3 regions of the Streptomyces sp. NPDC038200 genome follow, and region 2 is predicted to be linked to each of the others. Evidence: riboswitches for the same ligand, from Rfam matches in the RefSeq annotation. Region 2 holds a riboswitch; each other region holds the start of a gene.
The links. Region 2 has a riboswitch for S-adenosylmethionine ahead of ACZ7KF_RS27480 (aminotransferase class V-fold PLP-dependent enzyme). Riboswitches for the same ligand answer to the same signal wherever they lie in the genome.
Positions count from the first base shown of each region.

Region 1: linked by a shared signal. The riboswitch ahead of ACZ7KF_RS07770 (amino acid ABC transporter permease) and the one ahead of ACZ7KF_RS27480 (aminotransferase class V-fold PLP-dependent enzyme) in region 2 are both predicted to bind S-adenosylmethionine.
Region 3: linked by a shared signal. The riboswitch ahead of thrC (threonine synthase) and the one ahead of ACZ7KF_RS27480 (aminotransferase class V-fold PLP-dependent enzyme) in region 2 are both predicted to bind S-adenosylmethionine.

Region 1 covers NZ_JBVJYH010000003.1:90,812-93,004, forward strand. The annotation lists gene ACZ7KF_RS07770 (amino acid ABC transporter permease) at 1-951, opposite strand, end outside; SAM riboswitch class IV at 1,303-1,413, opposite strand; gene ACZ7KF_RS07775 (glutathione S-transferase C-terminal domain-containing protein) at 1,491-2,193, opposite strand, start outside.
Region 2 covers NZ_JBVJYH010000015.1:93,239-95,431, forward strand. The annotation lists gene trpD (anthranilate phosphoribosyltransferase) at 1-812, shown strand, start outside; SAM riboswitch class IV at 893-1,009, shown strand; gene ACZ7KF_RS27480 (aminotransferase class V-fold PLP-dependent enzyme) at 1,153-2,193, shown strand, end outside.
Region 3 covers NZ_JBVJYH010000001.1:1,059,487-1,061,679, forward strand. The annotation lists gene thrC (threonine synthase) at 1-1,190, opposite strand, end outside; SAM riboswitch class I at 1,208-1,364, opposite strand; gene ACZ7KF_RS04515 (glucosyl-3-phosphoglycerate synthase) at 1,520-2,193, shown strand, end outside.

The DNA of each region.
Region 1 (2,193 bases), on a different contig from region 2:
CAGCTCGGCCAGTCCGGCCCGGGCTTGTTGCAGCGGGGTCGGCGGCAGGGAGCGCGTGGCGCCCCGGGCGTAGTACCGCTCGACGTAGAACTGGACGACGGACACGGCGCTGGTGAGGATCAGGTACCAGACGGTGGCGACCATCAGCAGCGGCACGACGTCGCCGGGGTAGGTGTTGCCCATCGACTGCACCGACCCGAACAGGTCGAGCAGGGAGACGTAGAAGACCAGGGACGTGCTCTTGATCAGGCCGATCAGCTGGTTGACGTAGTTCGGGGTGATGGACCTGAGGGCCTGCGGGAAGACGATTCTGCGGAACTGGTAGCCCCGGGGCAGGCCGAGCGCGGCGGCCGCCTCGTGCTGTCCCTGGTCGACGGAGAGGACGCCGCCGCGGACCACTTCGGCCGCGTAGGCCGCCTCGTTGAGGCTGAGCCCGATGACGGCGATGGTCATGTCGGTGGCCAGCTTCGACTCGTCGAAGCTGACGAAGGCCGGTCCGAAGGGCACACCGAGGCTCAGCGTCTTGTACAGGGCGCTGAAGTTGTAGAGGAAGATCAGCACGACGATCAGCGGTATGGAGCGGAACAGCCAGGTGTACGTCCAGCTGACCGCGCGCAGCACCGGGCTTCCGGAGAGCCGGCCGAGTGCCAGCAGGATGCCGCCGAGGAGGCCCAGCACGGCGCTGAACGCGGCGACTTCGAGGGTGACGACGAGGCCGTCGAGGACGGTCGGGCGCAGGAACCAGTAGCGGAAGCGGTCCCACTGGTAGAAGGGGTTGGTGACCAGTCCGTGCAGGATCTGCGCGACGAGGACGAGGACGACGGCGGTGACGATCCACCGGCCGGGCCGGCGCAGCGGCTGAACCCGCTGGGCGGTCAGCTGTCTTGACGGGGTGTCGGTGGATGTCGGCGCCTCGGCGAGGGAGACGGCGGCGCCTGGGGGTTCACTCATGAGGGGCTCCGGCGGAATCGGACACCCCGGGGACGCGGACGGGCGGGCGGGCCGCGTCGGCACGGGGGCACGAGGCGGCGCACGGGCACGCGCGGAACCGGGGGCTGGGCGGACAACGGCACACCGGGCGGAGGGTGTGCGGCGGGAACGCGGGGGCTGGGAGGAGACGTCAGCCCTGACAGCGGGCAGAGCCCGATGCGGTACACAGTGCGCTGTTCACGCGGAGCAGATCGACGGCGCGGTCGGCGACGAGGAGAGCGGCGTACGACGGTACGCAGCCCTGGGGGCGGCTCACGGCCGTCCTGGGAGCTGCGTACATGGCGTCACCTGTCACTGTTCCGGCCCCGGGGGGCCTCGCGCTTACCGAAAACGTCGTCCGGTCCGGTCGTCACCTGGGGCACCCCACCGCGACGCGAGGGTTGCCGGTCAGCCAGCCAGGGCTTGGCGCTGACGCTCATGACCGTTCTGAGCCGTAAGTAAGGCAGTTGCCCGTTCGAATGTCAACGGCCGTCCACTCGATGGACGTCGATGACCCGCTCTCACCTGCGAGGAACGTCCGGGGCGTCCGTCGCATGGGCCGCCCAGTCCAGGATCTGGACGGCGGCTCCGGCGGCTTCCAGGCCCTGGCAACGGCCGTGGTGACGGCGGGCGATGCCGTCGAGATCGAGCCGGCGGCCGAAGGCCGGGTGGGCGGCCAGCCGGCGGGCGTAGGCCCACAGGGCGCGATGGCCGGCGATGCGGTGCACGGCGGAGGCGTCGAGATGGCAGCGGTGGACGGTGTCGAGCTGCACCAGGGCCGTCCACAGCTCGATGTCGGCGGCGGTGAGCCGGTCGTCGGCCAGATACTCGTCTCCGCTCAGCCGCCGCTCCAGCCGGCCCAGGGTGTCCAGCAGGACGTCGAGGGCGGCGGCCCGCTCGGCGGCGTCGGCTCCGGCCCGCCCGGCGCGCTGTGCGGCCTCCTCGATGCCCTCGGCGCACATCCGCTCGACGGCCTCGATCACGGACTCCAGCCCGGCGGGGTACAGGCGGGCACGGCCGTCGCCCCGGAACCGGTCGAGGTCGCGCAGGATGTCGGGGGCGTGGGTGCTGACGATGCGTCCGGACCAGTCGTCGCTGAGGACGGGCGCGAGGGCGGGGCCGGTGTAGTGGTGGGCGCTCGCCTCGTACAGCGGGCGCAGCGCGGCGTGGCCGCCGCCGGGGCCGTCGGGGACGGCGGGCAGCAGTGTGACCGGACAGCTGGTG
Region 2 (2,193 bases):
TGCCCGGGCCGGCCGTCGACATCGTCGGCACCGGCGGCGACGGCGCCAAGACGGTGAACATCTCCACCATGTCCTCGATCGTCGTCGCGGGCACGGGCGCCAAGGTCGTCAAGCACGGCAACCGCGCCGCGTCCTCGGCCTCCGGCTCCTCCGACGTGCTGGAGAAGCTCGGGATCAACCTGAACCTGACCCCGCGGCGGGTCGCCGAGGTCGCCGAGGAAGCCGGCATCACCATCTGCTTCGCGGTGCGGTTCCACCCCTCCCTGCGTCATGTCGCCCCGGCCCGCGCGCAGTTGGGCATCCGGACCACCTTCAACGTGCTCGGTCCGCTGACCAACCCGGCCCGGGTGCGGTCGCAGGCCGTCGGTGTGGCCGACCCCCGGATGGCGCCGATCGTCGCCGGTGTCCTCGCCGAGCGCGGCAACTCCTCCCTGGTCTTCCGGGGCGAGGACGGTCTGGACGAGCTGACCGTCACCGCTCCCTCCCGGGTGTGGGTGGTCCGGGACGGCAAGGTCACGGAGGAGATCTTCGACCCCCGGGACGTCGGCATCGACCTCGTCCCCGTGGACGCCCTGCGCGGCGCCGACGCGTCCTACAACGCGGAGGTCGCCCGCAGACTGCTGGACGGCGAGCGGGGGGCCGTACGGGACGCCGTCCTGCTGAACTCGGCGGCGGCGCTGGTGGCCCTCCGGCCGACGGACGCGCCCCTCGCCGAGCAGCTGCGCGCCGGCATGGCGCAGGCGGCGGAGTCGATCGACTCGGGCGCGGCCAGGCGCACGCTGGACCGCTGGGTGGCCGTCAGCAACGCCTGACCCCGTCCCGGCCGACGAGCGTCCCGCGATCCGGACACGGGTTGCGGGACGACGATCATTTCGCGTACGTTCCTGTACCAGGTCATGAGTGACAGTCATCAGGCCCCGGCCGACTGTCCGGCAACCCTCCGTCCGTGGCGGGGTGCCCCGGGTGAAGACCAGGCCGTAGGCAGCGAGGTCTACGGCAAGCGCGGACCCCTCGCGCGCTGTCGAGCGCGGGACCAGGGGTCCTGGTCGTCGAGGGAGCCTTCCGTGAGCAAGCGAATGCGTTAGGGCCGCAGAGCCCCGCCTCCGCACACCCCTTTCTCTCTTTCTCGTATTCCTCTCACGGGAGTTCGCCATGTCTGTCTCCACCGCTGCCGCCGACCAGTCTGTTTGTGCCCCTCTGTCCGTTCTGGGCCGGGATGTCACCGTGCCGCTGGTCACCGGCGGCGAAGTCACCTACGCCGCCCTCGACTACGCGGCCAGCGCCCCCGCACTCCAGCGCGTCTGGGACGACGTCGCCGCGTACGCCCCGTACTACGGCAGCGTCCACCGCGGTGCCGGCTACCTCTCGCAGCTCTCCACGGACCTGTTCGAGAACGCCCGCAAGGCGGTCGCCGAGTTCCTCGGCTGCCGCCCGGGCGACCAGGTCGTCTTCACCCGCTCGACCACCGACTCCCTCAACCTCCTGGCCCGGGTGATCCCGGCCGACTGCCAGGTCTTCGTCTTCGAGACCGAGCACCACGCCTCCCTGCTGCCCTGGCAGGACGCGAAGGTCACCTACCTCAACGCCCCGCGCACCCCCCGGCAGGCCGTGGAGACCCTGGAGCGGGCCCTCGCCGACCGCGACCCCCACGGCCCCGCCCTGGTCTGTGTCACCGGCGCCTCCAACGTCACCGGCGAGCTGTGGCCGGTGCGCGAACTGGCCGCCGCCGCACACGCCCACGGCGCCCGGATCGTCCTGGACGCCGCCCAGCTGGCCCCGCACCACCCCGTCGACATCGGCGACCTGGACGTCGACTGGGTCGCCTTCTCCGGCCACAAGCTGTACGCCCCCTTCGGCTCCGGTGTCCTCGCGGGCCGCGCCGACTGGCTCCAGGCGGCCGAGCCGTACCTCGCGGGCGGCGGCGCCAGCCGCAAGGTGACCCGGCGCACCGACGGGGGAGTGGACGTGGAGTGGCACGAGAGCGCCGCCCGCCACGAGGCCGGTTCCCCGAACGTCATCGGCGCCTACGCCGTCGCCTCCGCCTGCAAGACCCTCACCGAGGCCGGCTGGGACACCCTGGTCGCCCGCGAGCAGCACCTGATCAGCAAGGTCCGCGAGGGCCTCGCCGCGGTCCCCGAGGTGAGGATCCTCTCCCTGTTCGGCGACGACGCCCCGCGCGTCGGCGTCATCTCC
Region 3 (2,193 bases), on a different contig from region 2:
TCGCCGGTGTTGAGGACGACCGTGGTCTTCGCCGGGTCCAGCACGCCGTCCTTCAGCAGCTTGCGGGTGACGCCGACGGTCACCCCGCCCGCCGTCTCCGCGAAGATGCCCTCGGTGCGGGCCAGCAGCTTGATGGCGTCCACGACCTCCGCGTCCGTCACGTCCTCCACGGCACCGCCGGTGCGGCGCGCGATGTCCAGGACGTACGGACCGTCGGCCGGGTTGCCGATGGCCAGGGACTTGGCGATGGTGTTCGGCTTCTGGGGGCGGACCACGTCGTGACCGGCCTTGAAGGCGGTGGACACCGGGGAACAGCCCTCGGCCTGCGCACCGAAGATCTTGTAGGGCTTGTCCTCGACCAGGCCCAGCTTGATCAGCTCCTGCAGCCCCTTGTCGATCTTCGTGAGCTGGGATCCGGAGGCGATCGGGACCACGATCTGGTCGGGCAGCCGCCAGCCGAGCTGCTCGCAGATCTCGTACGCCAGGGTCTTGGAGCCCTCCGCGTAGTACGGCCGCAGGTTGACGTTGACGAAGCCCCAGCCCTCGCCGGCCGAGTCGCCGATCAGCTCGGAGCAGAAGCGGTTCACGTCGTCGTAGTTGCCCTCGATGCCGACGAGCTCACCGCCGTAGACCGCGGCCATGACGACCTTGCCCTGCTCCAGGTCGTGCGGGATGAACACGCAGGAGCGGAAGCCGGCCCGGGCGGCGGCGGCGCCGACCGCGCCGGCCAGGTTGCCGGTGGAGGAGCAGGAGAGCGTGGTGAAGCCGAAGGCGCGCGCGGCCTCCAGGGCCTGGGCGACGACGCGGTCCTTGAAGGAGTGCGTCGGGTTTCCGGAGTCGTCCTTCACGTACAGACCGCCGGTCACACCCAGTTCGTGCGCCAGGTTGTCGGCCTTGACGAGCTTGGTCCAGCCCGGGTTGATGTTGGGCTTGTCGGCGACGTCCGCCGGCACCGGCAGCAGCGGCGCGTACCGCCAGATGTTCGCCGGGCCCGCCTCGATGCGGCGGCGCAGTTCCTCGGTGTCGTATCCGGAGAAGTCATAGGCGATCTCCAGCGGACCGAAACACTCCTCGCAGGCGAACACGGGCCCGAGGGGCACCCGATGCCCGCACTCGCGACAGCTCAGGGCTGCGGCGGGACCGAGGTCGACGGTGGAGTCGCTGGTGGTGGCAACTGTCTGCACAGCCATGGAGGCGAGGCCCTTTCTCCTCATCTTCCTCACGACGCGTTTCGCCGTGAGACGGATTTGGCACCTTCCCTAGCCGGGAGCCTCGCGAAAACGATCAGAACTGATCTACGAGAACCGACTGGAGGGTTGCCGGGGCTTCATCGGGCCGTGTCCCTCTGCCCCTCTGGATGAGCGGTATTCGGTTGTGGACGCGCGCGACCCCCGACATGCGATGGTCACCGGCGTTGTTCAAGACTGTAACCGAAGGCCAGGACAGTTGAGATAGTCGTCCGAACCGCGAGATGGGTCACACGGTGACGTGTGGTCGTGACAGTGAGGAGCCGCCGACCGTGCTGGAAGAAGTCGAACACTGGCTGAGCACCCGCTCCTGGTCCGTGGCCGATCGCCCGCTGCACCACATCGTGGCCGCTAAGCAGCGCACGGGCCGGACCATCAGTGTCGTCCTGCCCGCGCTCAACGAGGAGGAGACGGTCGGCGACATCGTCGCCGTCGTCCGGCACGACCTCGTGGAGCAGGTCCCGCTCGTCGACGAGATCGTGGTCGTGGACTCCGGCTCCACCGACCGCACCGCCGAGGTCGCCGCGCGCGCCGGCGCCCGGGTCGTCCACCGCGACGACATCCTGCCCCGCCTTCCGGCCGTCCCCGGCAAGGGCGAGGTGCTGTGGCGCTCGCTGCTGGTGACCAGCGGCGACATCGTCTGCTTCATCGACGCCGACCTGCGCGAGTTCTCCTCCGACTTCGTCTCGGGGATCGTCGGCCCGCTGCTCACCGACCCGGACGTCGATCTGGTGAAGGCGATGTACGACCGCCCGTTCACCGGCGCCCCCGGCGCGTCGGGCCAGGGCGGCCGGGTCACCGAACTGATGGCCCGCCCGCTGCTGAACATGCACTGGCCGCAACTGGCCGGGTTCGTGCAGCCGCTGGGCGGCGAGTACGCGGCCCGCCGCTCCCTGCTGGAGCAGCTGCCGTTCCCCGTCGGCTACGGCGTGGAGCTGGGCATGCT